Regions from separate parts of the Anoxybacillus sp. FSL W8-0104 genome, predicted to be linked through region 3. Evidence: a T-box and tRNA genes for the amino acid it is inferred to sense, from the RefSeq annotation. Region 3 holds a T-box; the other regions hold tRNA genes.
What was found. A T-box is a leader RNA that pairs with one kind of tRNA and senses whether it is charged. The one in region 3 lies ahead of pheS (phenylalanine--tRNA ligase subunit alpha), so its partner is inferred to be a tRNA-Phe.
Positions count from the first base shown of each region.

Region 1 (3,243 bases), 1.7 Mb from region 3:
GGCTGTAGTCGGTCCCAAGGGTTGGGCTGTTCGCCCATTAAAGCGGTACGCGAGCTGGGTTCAGAACGTCGTGAGACAGTTCGGTCCCTATCCGTCGCGGGCGTAGGAAATTTGAGAGGAGCTGTCCTTAGTACGAGAGGACCGGGATGGACGCACCGCTGGTGTACCAGTTGTTCCGCCAGGAGCACAGCTGGGTAGCTATGTGCGGAAGGGATAAGCGCTGAAAGCATCTAAGCGTGAAGCCCCCCTCAAGATGAGATTTCCCATCGCGTCAAGCGAGTAAGATCCCTTGAAGATGACAAGGTAGATAGGTCCGAGGTGGAAGCGTGGCGACACGTGCAGCTGACGGATACTAATCGATCGAGGACTTAACTAAGCACACAAGAAAAGCGAAGGCGACTGTTCTGTTATCTAGTTTTGAAGGAATAAAAAAATGCTTGACAACAAAAAATATTCCGTTATAATAACATTTGTCTGAAGCATTATTGCTCGGTGACGATGGCGGAGAGGTCACACCCGTTCCCATCCCGAACACGGAAGTTAAGCTCTCCAGCGCCGATGGTAGTTGGCGGGACACCGCCTGCGAGAGTAGGACGTTGCCGGGCAAAACAATATGTTATTCCGCAGTAGCTCAGTGACGAGCGATGCTTCATCGATCAAGCTGCGAGTTGCCTCGACGCATTCATCATCATTGAGTATGCGAGTAGAGGAAGAGGCAGTAACATCCAATTGAAATAATGGTTAAGCAGTATGAATTACTTACGTTTTTATTCCGCAGTAGCTCAGTGGTAGAGCACTCGGCTGTTAACCGAGCGGTCGTAGGTTCGAATCCTACCTGCGGAGCCATTTACGGAGAGCTGTCCGAGTGGTCGAAGGAGCACGATTGGAAATCGTGTAGACGCGATGAGCGTCTCAAGGGTTCGAATCCCTTGCTCTCCGCCAGCCACTTTGGAAATAATATATGGCCCGTTGGTCAAGTGGTTAAGACACCGCCCTTTCACGGCGGTAACACGGGTTCGAATCCCGTACGGGTCATCTTTTATGGAGGATTAGCTCAGCTGGGAGAGCACTTGCCTTACAAGCAAGGGGTCGGCGGTTCGATCCCGTCATCCTCCACCATAGATAAAAAATTAGTTCTTTCTCATCATCGCGGGGTGGAGCAGCCAGGTAGCTCGTCGGGCTCATAACCCGAAGGTCGCAGGTTCAAATCCTGCCCCCGCAACCAAAATGGTCCCGTAGTGTAGTGGTTAACATGCCTGCCTGTCACGCAGGAGATCGCGGGTTCGAGTCCCGTCGGGACCGCCATGTATGGCTCGGTAGCTCAGTCGGTAGAGCAAAGGACTGAAAATCCTTGTGTCGGCGGTTCGATTCCGTCCCGAGCCACCATTTTGAATCATGTCAGTTTCGTATGAATATATAGTGTGCCGGCTTAGCTCAATTGGTAGAGCAACTGACTTGTAATCAGTAGGTTGCGGGTTCAAGTCCTGCAGCCGGCACCAGATTGTTTTTGAGCCATTAGCTCAGTAGGTAGAGCATCTGACTTTTAATCAGAGGGTCGGAGGTTCGAGTCCTCCATGGCTCACCATGATGCGGGTGTGGCGGAATTGGCAGACGCACCAGACTTAGGATCTGGCGCCTCTGGCGTGGGGGTTCAAGTCCCTCCACCCGCATAATGCGGAAGTAGTTCAGTGGTAGAACACCACCTTGCCAAGGTGGGGGTCGCGGGTTCGAGTCCCGTCTTCCGCTCCAATATGCCATGCCGGGGTGGCGGAATTGGCAGACGCACAGGACTTAAAATCCTGCGGTAGGTGACACCGTGCCGGTTCGAGTCCGGCTCTCGGCACTTCATATGCGCCCGTAGCTCAATTGGATAGAGCATCTGACTACGGATCAGAAGGTTAGGGGTTCGAATCCTCTCGGGCGCGCCATGTTTATATCATTATGAGGACGGGAAGTAGCTCAGCTTGGTAGAGCACATGGTTTGGGACCATGGGGTCGCAGGTTCGAATCCTGTCTTCCCGACCATTTTCAAGGGGTCTTAGCTCAGCTGGGAGAGCGCCTGCTTTGCACGCAGGAGGTCATCGGTTCGATCCCGATAGGCTCCACCATATATTTATAATGGCGGCGTAGCTCAGCTGGCTAGAGCGTACGGTTCATACCCGTAAGGTCGGGGGTTCGATTCCCTCCGCCGCTACTAGCTTAGGACCTTTAGCTCAGCTGGTTAGAGCAGACGGCTCATAACCGTCCGGTCGTAGGTTCGAGTCCTACAAGGTCCACCATGTTATATTATACGGAGGAGTACCCAAGTCTGGCTGAAGGGGTCGGTCTTGAAAACCGAGAGGCGTCGAAAGGCGCGCGGGGGTTCGAATCCCTCCTCCTCCGCCATATACAGTTTCATATCGCTTTATATTATGCCGGCTTAGCTCAATTGGTAGAGCAACTGACTTGTAATCAGTAGGTTGCGGGTTCAAGTCCTGCAGCCGGCATCATTGTGGCGGCTATGGCGAAGTGGTTAACGCACCAGATTGTGGCTCTGGCATTCGTGGGTTCGATTCCCACTAGTCGCCCCATAACATTTGCAAATTCAAATATGCGGGTGTAGTTTAGTGGTAAAACCTCAGCCACGAGCGACGCTTCGTCGAGTAAACCACGAGTTGCCTCGACGCATCCATCATCTTTGAATATGCTAGTAGAGGAAGAGGCATGACTGAGCGTGATGAGTGTTGCTTATTATAAAATTCGACGTGCGGGTGTAGTTTAGTGGTAAAACCTCAGCCTTCCAAGCTGATGTCGTGGGTTCGATTCCCATCACCCGCTTACATGGGCCTATAGCTCAGCTGGTTAGAGCGCACGCCTGATAAGCGTGAGGTCGGTGGTTCAAGTCCACTTAGGCCCATTATAATCTTTATTTTCGTTCCGCAGTAGCTCAGTGGTAGAGCACTCGGCTGTTAACCGAGCGGTCGTAGGTTCGAATCCTACCTGCGGAGCCATTTGGAGAAGTACCCAAGTGGCTGAAGGGGACGGTTTGCTAAACCGTTAGGTCGCGTTTTGCGGCGCGCGGGTTCAAATCCCGCCTTCTCCGCCATTGCCACATATGGCCCGTTGGTCAAGTGGTTAAGACACCGCCCTTTCACGGCGGTAACACGGGTTCGAATCCCGTACGGGTCACTAGAAAAAGGGACATCTCATAATTGATATGGGATGTCCTTTTTACATTTTGCTCAAATTTATTTTTTGTCTAAA
Region 1 covers NZ_JBBOQU010000001.1:426,683-429,925, forward strand. Annotated here, with positions in the region: rRNA gene NST18_RS02315 (23S ribosomal RNA) at 1-376, shown strand, start outside; rRNA gene rrf (5S ribosomal RNA) at 489-605, shown strand; tRNA gene NST18_RS02325 (tRNA-Asn) at 772-846, shown strand; tRNA gene NST18_RS02330 (tRNA-Ser) at 852-942, shown strand; tRNA gene NST18_RS02335 (tRNA-Glu) at 964-1,035, shown strand; tRNA gene NST18_RS02340 (tRNA-Val) at 1,044-1,119, shown strand; tRNA gene NST18_RS02345 (tRNA-Met) at 1,149-1,225, shown strand; tRNA gene NST18_RS02350 (tRNA-Asp) at 1,230-1,305, shown strand; tRNA gene NST18_RS02355 (tRNA-Phe) at 1,311-1,386, shown strand; tRNA gene NST18_RS02360 (tRNA-Thr) at 1,424-1,499, shown strand; tRNA gene NST18_RS02365 (tRNA-Lys) at 1,510-1,585, shown strand; tRNA gene NST18_RS02370 (tRNA-Leu) at 1,590-1,670, shown strand; tRNA gene NST18_RS02375 (tRNA-Gly) at 1,675-1,749, shown strand; tRNA gene NST18_RS02380 (tRNA-Leu) at 1,759-1,843, shown strand; tRNA gene NST18_RS02385 (tRNA-Arg) at 1,852-1,928, shown strand; tRNA gene NST18_RS02390 (tRNA-Pro) at 1,949-2,025, shown strand; tRNA gene NST18_RS02395 (tRNA-Ala) at 2,033-2,108, shown strand; tRNA gene NST18_RS02400 (tRNA-Met) at 2,121-2,194, shown strand; tRNA gene NST18_RS02405 (tRNA-Ile) at 2,203-2,279, shown strand; tRNA gene NST18_RS02410 (tRNA-Ser) at 2,293-2,385, shown strand; tRNA gene NST18_RS02415 (tRNA-Thr) at 2,414-2,486, shown strand; tRNA gene NST18_RS02420 (tRNA-His) at 2,495-2,570, shown strand; tRNA gene NST18_RS02425 (tRNA-Gly) at 2,747-2,817, shown strand; tRNA gene NST18_RS02430 (tRNA-Ile) at 2,823-2,896, shown strand; tRNA gene NST18_RS02435 (tRNA-Asn) at 2,916-2,990, shown strand; tRNA gene NST18_RS02440 (tRNA-Ser) at 2,994-3,085, shown strand; tRNA gene NST18_RS02445 (tRNA-Glu) at 3,097-3,168, shown strand; gene NST18_RS02450 (cation diffusion facilitator family transporter) at 3,228-3,243, opposite strand, start outside.
Region 1: it has a tRNA-Phe gene. The T-box ahead of pheS (phenylalanine--tRNA ligase subunit alpha) is inferred to sense a tRNA for this amino acid. The anticodon was not compared.

Region 2 (3,243 bases), 240 kb from region 3:
CCTGATCGGGGTGGGAGACAGTGTCAGGTGGGCAGTTTGACTGGGGCGGTCGCCTCCCAAAGCGTAACGGAGGCGCCCAAAGGTTCCCTCAGAATGGTTGGAAATCATTCGAAGAGTGTAAAGGCAGAAGGGAGCTTGACTGCGAGACCTACAAGTCGAGCAGGGACGAAAGTCGGGCTTAGTGATCCGGTGGTTCCGAATGGAAGGGCCATCGCTCAACGGATAAAAGCTACCCCGGGGATAACAGGCTTATCTCCCCCAAGAGTCCACATCGACGGGGAGGTTTGGCACCTCGATGTCGGCTCATCGCATCCTGGGGCTGTAGTCGGTCCCAAGGGTTGGGCTGTTCGCCCATTAAAGCGGTACGCGAGCTGGGTTCAGAACGTCGTGAGACAGTTCGGTCCCTATCCGTCGCGGGCGTAGGAAATTTGAGAGGAGCTGTCCTTAGTACGAGAGGACCGGGATGGACGCACCGCTGGTGTACCAGTTGTTCCGCCAGGAGCACAGCTGGGTAGCTATGTGCGGAAGGGATAAGCGCTGAAAGCATCTAAGCGTGAAGCCCCCCTCAAGATGAGATTTCCCATCGCGTCAAGCGAGTAAGATCCCTTGAAGATGACAAGGTAGATAGGTCCGAGGTGGAAGCGTGGCGACACGTGCAGCTGACGGATACTAATCGATCGAGGACTTAACTAAGCACACAAGAAAAGCGTAGAACGGTCCTTGGCGAAGCCAAGGAAACGTCCGACGGAGCCGAGAGCTTTTGACGAAGACGTGCTTGCACGTCGAACGGAAAAAGCGAAGGCGTAGGAGGATGTTAGTTCGAAGCTAGACAGTAAGAAAAGCGAAGGCGACTGTTCTGTTATCTAGTTTTGAAGGAATAAAAAAATGCTTGACAACAAAAAATATTCCGTTATAATAACATTTGTCTAAAGCATTATTGCTCGGTGACGATGGCGGAGAGGTCACACCCGTTCCCATCCCGAACACGGAAGTTAAGCTCTCCAGCGCCGATGGTAGTTGGCGGGACACCGCCTGCGAGAGTAGGACGTTGCCGGGCAAGATGCAATGGAGGATTAGCTCAGCTGGGAGAGCACTTGCCTTACAAGCAAGGGGTCGGCGGTTCGATCCCGTCATCCTCCACCATGTATGAACATTGATTTACTTTTATCATCGCGGGGTGGAGCAGCCAGGTAGCTCGTCGGGCTCATAACCCGAAGGTCGCAGGTTCAAATCCTGCCCCCGCAACCAAAATGGTCCCGTAGTGTAGTGGTTAACATGCCTGCCTGTCACGCAGGAGATCGCGGGTTCGAGTCCCGTCGGGACCGCCACTATATAAGTGAATTACTTAGACGGCTCGGTAGCTCAGTCGGTAGAGCAAAGGACTGAAAATCCTTGTGTCGGCGGTTCGATTCCGTCCCGAGCCACCATTTTAAATGATGCCGGCTTAGCTCAATTGGTAGAGCAACTGACTTGTAATCAGTAGGTTGCGGGTTCAAGTCCTGCAGCCGGCACCATCTGCGGAGGGGTAGCGAAGTGGCTAAACGCGGCGGACTGTAAATCCGCTCCCCTTGGGTTCGGCGGTTCGAATCCGTCCCCCTCCACCATTTTGACTTTAGGGGCATAGTTTAATGGTAGAACAGAGGTCTCCAAAACCTCCGGTGTGGGTTCGATTCCTACTGCCCCTGCCAAAAAACGTGGCGGCTATGGCGAAGTGGTTAACGCACCAGATTGTGGCTCTGGCATTCGTGGGTTCGATTCCCACTAGTCGCCCCATATATGCTTGAAAATTTTGGGGTATAGCCAAGCGGTAAGGCAACGGACTTTGACTCCGTGATGCGTTGGTTCGAATCCAGCTACCCCAGCCATATATGCGGAAGTAGTTCAGTGGTAGAACACCACCTTGCCAAGGTGGGGGTCGCGGGTTCGAGTCCCGTCTTCCGCTCTTCGTTTCATGGCGGCATAGCCAAGTGGTAAGGCAGAGGTCTGCAAAACCTTTACCACCGGTTCGAATCCGGTTGCCGCCTCCATTTTTTATGCGCCGGGGTGGCGGAATTGGCAGACGCACAGGACTTAAAATCCTGCGGTAGGTGACTACCGTGCCGGTTCGAGTCCGGCCCTCGGCACTGTAAAGGCTTGACAAAGCAAGTTTGTGTGATAAAATTTAATTGTTCCATGCCGATGTGGCGGAACTGGCAGACGCGCACGACTCAAAATCGTGTTCCCTTGCGGGAGTGTGGGTTCGACTCCCACCATCGGCACTGTTAAATAGGGAAAAGGTTTTAGGGACAAGGGGTTTCACAAAGGTGAAATCCCTTGTTTTTTATTTACCGAATACATTTGACGCATTTTTATTTTGGAAAGTAGGTGAATAAAATGATCATTGCGAACAACTATAAAGAAATTAAAGATCATTTTGATTTCACGGATAGTATCATAACGGATATGAAATGGAATAATCCATTAGACCTATCTATCACGATAGACTATTATTGGGATACACAGGAGAATAGGGAGGAAAATAGGACATTAGCGTTGCATTTTAAGGATTGCCTAGATGTGGAGTACAAAATAAAAAAAGAGATACTAGAAATGTCAAGGCGTGATATCCATTTTGATAGCTTGTTCACTATTATTCTCTTCGAAAATGTAGAAGCAAATTCAAGCGAATTTTACCATTTTCATATCTATACCTTTGATTATAAAGAGCCGTTGTTAAAAATTATTTGTAAGCAAGTTCAGTTGGAAGAAGTATAGCGCCACTCGTCATGGATTTTAACAAAGAGATGGGAAAGATTAACAACTAAAAGGCGGTTCGCTCCGCCTTGTTTTATTGTTGTTTTTGCGGTATTATCTCGTTAAGAAAAGCGAACGCGTCAAGTTGTTACTAACTCATATTTCGCACCTTGGTAGGGCGGAACAAAAGGATTTTTCATTCAGTTTTTTAGAAACCCGTGGTGCTATATAAAATCGAGTAAGCATAAAAATAGCCCTTGCTTGTGGATCTCCTATAGAATGGAAGTGCCAACCAACATTCGAAAGGAGAATTCCCATGCAAGAGCCCTTTCATTTTACTACAGATCAAGCAAAGATTCAAAAACAATATGCAGTCATTTTCTTTTTTGTTTCTGCCCAGCTGTCACAAATTCAATTCTATCTTCAACGTCGCAATCGTCATTTGGTGAAACAAGAAGATACGGTGATCATTGCTATTCATCTTTTAGGAAAGCTGCTTGGCTTCTCTTC
Region 2 covers NZ_JBBOQU010000001.1:2,321,240-2,324,482, reverse strand. Annotated here, with positions in the region: rRNA gene NST18_RS12270 (23S ribosomal RNA) at 1-693, shown strand, start outside; rRNA gene rrf (5S ribosomal RNA) at 941-1,057, shown strand; tRNA gene NST18_RS12260 (tRNA-Val) at 1,068-1,143, shown strand; tRNA gene NST18_RS12255 (tRNA-Met) at 1,172-1,248, shown strand; tRNA gene NST18_RS12250 (tRNA-Asp) at 1,253-1,328, shown strand; tRNA gene NST18_RS12245 (tRNA-Phe) at 1,352-1,427, shown strand; tRNA gene NST18_RS12240 (tRNA-Thr) at 1,439-1,514, shown strand; tRNA gene NST18_RS12235 (tRNA-Tyr) at 1,520-1,604, shown strand; tRNA gene NST18_RS12230 (tRNA-Trp) at 1,615-1,688, shown strand; tRNA gene NST18_RS12225 (tRNA-His) at 1,698-1,773, shown strand; tRNA gene NST18_RS12220 (tRNA-Gln) at 1,791-1,865, shown strand; tRNA gene NST18_RS12215 (tRNA-Gly) at 1,871-1,942, shown strand; tRNA gene NST18_RS12210 (tRNA-Cys) at 1,954-2,027, shown strand; tRNA gene NST18_RS12205 (tRNA-Leu) at 2,038-2,123, shown strand; tRNA gene NST18_RS12200 (tRNA-Leu) at 2,175-2,258, shown strand; gene NST18_RS12195 (hypothetical protein) at 2,374-2,754, shown strand; partial or broken gene NST18_RS12190 (IS982 family transposase) at 3,050-3,243, shown strand, end outside.
Region 2: it has a tRNA-Phe gene. The T-box ahead of pheS (phenylalanine--tRNA ligase subunit alpha) is inferred to sense a tRNA for this amino acid. The anticodon was not compared.

Region 3 (3,243 bases):
AGGAAAAGAAGAAAAGATCATCACGATTCACCAAGGATGGGAGAAAAACGGGAAACGCGTATCCTTAGTGAATCGACGGTATATGGTTCATCAAACGAATGAACCGATTTGGGAAGCTGTAGAGAATTTTCTGATGAAGGAATACAGCTATGATCCGTTTGAGGATTGGGTGGTCATCAATGGAGATGGAGCCCCATGGATTACAGCGTGTCGAGAATATTTCGGGGACAGGGGGTACTTTCAGCTTGATCGGTTCCATGTGGCAAGAGAGATTCGTCAATTGTTCCGAGGTCATGCGAGATATCGGGTGATTCGAAAGAAGTTAGCATCATGGGATGAAGAAGGTGTGTTACGAGAACTCACAAGTGCCATCGGTACGTTAGAACATGAGGAGAAGGAAAAGCAACTCGAGGCGCTTGTTCGTCGAATCGAGGAGATACCAGGATGTTTACGTGACTATCGCGTATGGTTGAAGGAAAAAGGGATTGACACGACAAACATGAGGGCGATGGGGAGTGCGGAAGGAACGATGCATGTGTTTGCGAAACGAAGTAAAAACGGTCGAAGTTGGAGGGATGCAGGGATTGAAGCGATGTTGCGAGCGATCGTCGCGATAAAAGATACGTTACTCATTCGGACACGCGATGGAGTGATGTATGGCGCGGAAGAACGAGAAGAAACGAAACGAGAAACGATCGTGAAAAAGGCACTGAAGCGCGTGCAAACGCAAATGACAGAAGTGGTACGAGATAACATCCCATACCTTCGCCAATCTTCAGGGACACCGATTTACGAGGCATTGCAAGCATTGAAAGGTTTTTAAAACGAGAGAAAACGCACATACCTACAGGATGAGAGTAAGTAAAAGCGCTTACATATAACGATTTTATAAAACCATATATAACCAAAAAAATCGGTCGAGAAAAAAATCTCCCACAAAGTCTTGACTCAAACAAAAATAAACGCAACCTTGCACGTTATTCCCCATTTGCTTATAATAAATGAAGAATTTCATCATACAAAAAACGATGATCGAGAAGAGTAGCTTGCCGATCGCCATTCAGGGAGAAAACGCCATAGACTGCGAGCGTTTTTATGGTGGAAGCAAGTGAATTCACCTCGGGAGTTGGCGCTTGGACCATTTTGCGCATGCAAAATGTAAAGGCGTTCCGGTGTAAACCGTTATCTGAATGAAGTGAGCTATGCGAACGACATAGCTAACAAGGGTGGTACCGCGAGTGCACTCGTCCCTTACTTAAGGGGCGAGTTTTTTATTTTTTATACATAACAAGGAGGGATTTCCATATGAAGGAGCGGTTACAACAGCTTCAACAAGAAGCGCTTGAAAAAATTGAACAAGCAAACGATTTAAAAGCGCTCAATGACGTACGTGTGGCGTATCTTGGAAAAAAAAGCCCCATTACAGAAGTGCTGCGCGGGATGGGGGCATTGTCGCCTGAAGAGCGCCCGCTCATGGGAGCGCTTGTCAACGACGTGCGCGAAGCGATTCAAACAGCACTTGAAGCAAAGCAAGCAACGCTTGAACAAGAAGAAGTAGAGAAAAAATTGGCATCTGAAGCGATTGATGTGACACTTCCGGGTCGCCCGATCAGACGCGGCAATCATCATCCGCTCACGCTCGTTATTGAAGAAATTGAAGATTTGTTTATCGGCATGGGATATACGATTGCTGAAGGTCCAGAAGTAGAGCAAGATTACTACAACTTTGAAGCGCTCAATTTGCCAAAAGGTCATCCGGCGCGCGATATGCAAGATTCATTTTATATTACAGAGGAAATTTTATTACGTACACATACGTCTCCGGTGCAAGCGCGCACAATGGAAAAACATCAAGGGCGCGGTCCGGTAAAAATCATTTGTCCGGGAAAAGTGTACCGCCGTGACAACGACGATGCAACGCATTCCCATCAATTTACGCAAATTGAAGGGCTCGTGGTGGACGAAAACATTCGCATGAGCGACTTAAAAGGAACGTTGCGTGAATTTGCCCGCAAAATGTTTGGCGAAGATCGCGACATTCGCTTCCGACCAAGCTTCTTCCCATTTACCGAACCGTCTGTTGAAGTCGACGTATCATGTTTTAATTGCGGCGGGCACGGCTGTAACGTATGTAAAGGAACAGGTTGGATTGAAATTTTAGGGGCAGGGATGGTCCATCCGAACGTACTTGAAATGGCAGGATTTGATTCGAAAAAATATACAGGCTTTGCGTTTGGTATGGGTCCAGAGCGTATCGCAATGCTCAAATATGGCATTGATGATATTCGCCATTTTTACCAAAACGATCTTCGTTTCTTGCAACAATTTCGTCGGGTGTAAAAGGAGGGGTTGGCGATGTTCGTTTCATATAAATGGCTACAGGAATATGTGGATTTAACAGGCATTACGGCAAAACAATTAGCCGACCGCATTACGAAAGCAGGGATTGAAGTAGAAAGCGTTGAGGTGCGCAATAAAGGAATACAAGGTGTTGTCATCGGACATGTAATTGAGCGCGAACAACATCCGAACGCTGATAAATTAAGCAAATGTTTAGTCGATATCGGGGAAGGGGAGCCAGTGCAAATTATTTGCGGGGCACCGAACGTCGCAAAAGGACAAAAGGTTGCCGTTGCTAAAGTTGGTGCCGTATTGCCTGGCAACTTTAAAATTAAACGCGCAAAACTGCGCGGTGAAGAATCGAACGGCATGATTTGTTCGTTGCAAGAGCTTGGCGTGGAGTCAAAATTAGTGCCGAAAGAATACGCCGACGGCATTTTCGTTTTCCCAAGCGATGCACCGGTCGGAGCGGATGCGCTACAACTCCTTTACTTGGATGACGAAGTGTTAGAACTTAGTTTAACACCAAACCGTGCCGATTGTTTAAGCATGATTGGCGTCGCTTATGAAGTGGCAGCGATTTTAGGAAGAAGCGTGAAGCTTCCGACCATCGAACTTCACGAAAACAATGAAAATGTTCATGATTATATTTCTGTTCGCGTCGATGCACAAGAAGATAATCCTTTATATGCAGGGCGCATCGTGAAAAACGTAAAAATTGGCCCATCGCCGCTTTGGATGCAAGCGCGTTTAATGGCGGCTGGCATTCGACCGCACAACAATGTCGTCGATATTACGAACTACATTTTACTTGAATACGGTCAGCCGCTTCATGCGTTTGACTACGATCGCCTCGGCTCAAACGAAATTGTCGTTCGCCGTGCAAAAGCCGGTGAAACAATC
Region 3 covers NZ_JBBOQU010000001.1:2,081,863-2,085,105, reverse strand. Annotated here, with positions in the region: gene NST18_RS10980 (ISLre2 family transposase) at 1-823, shown strand, start outside; T-box leader at 1,020-1,255, shown strand; gene pheS (phenylalanine--tRNA ligase subunit alpha) at 1,306-2,340, shown strand; gene pheT (phenylalanine--tRNA ligase subunit beta) at 2,356-3,243, shown strand, end outside.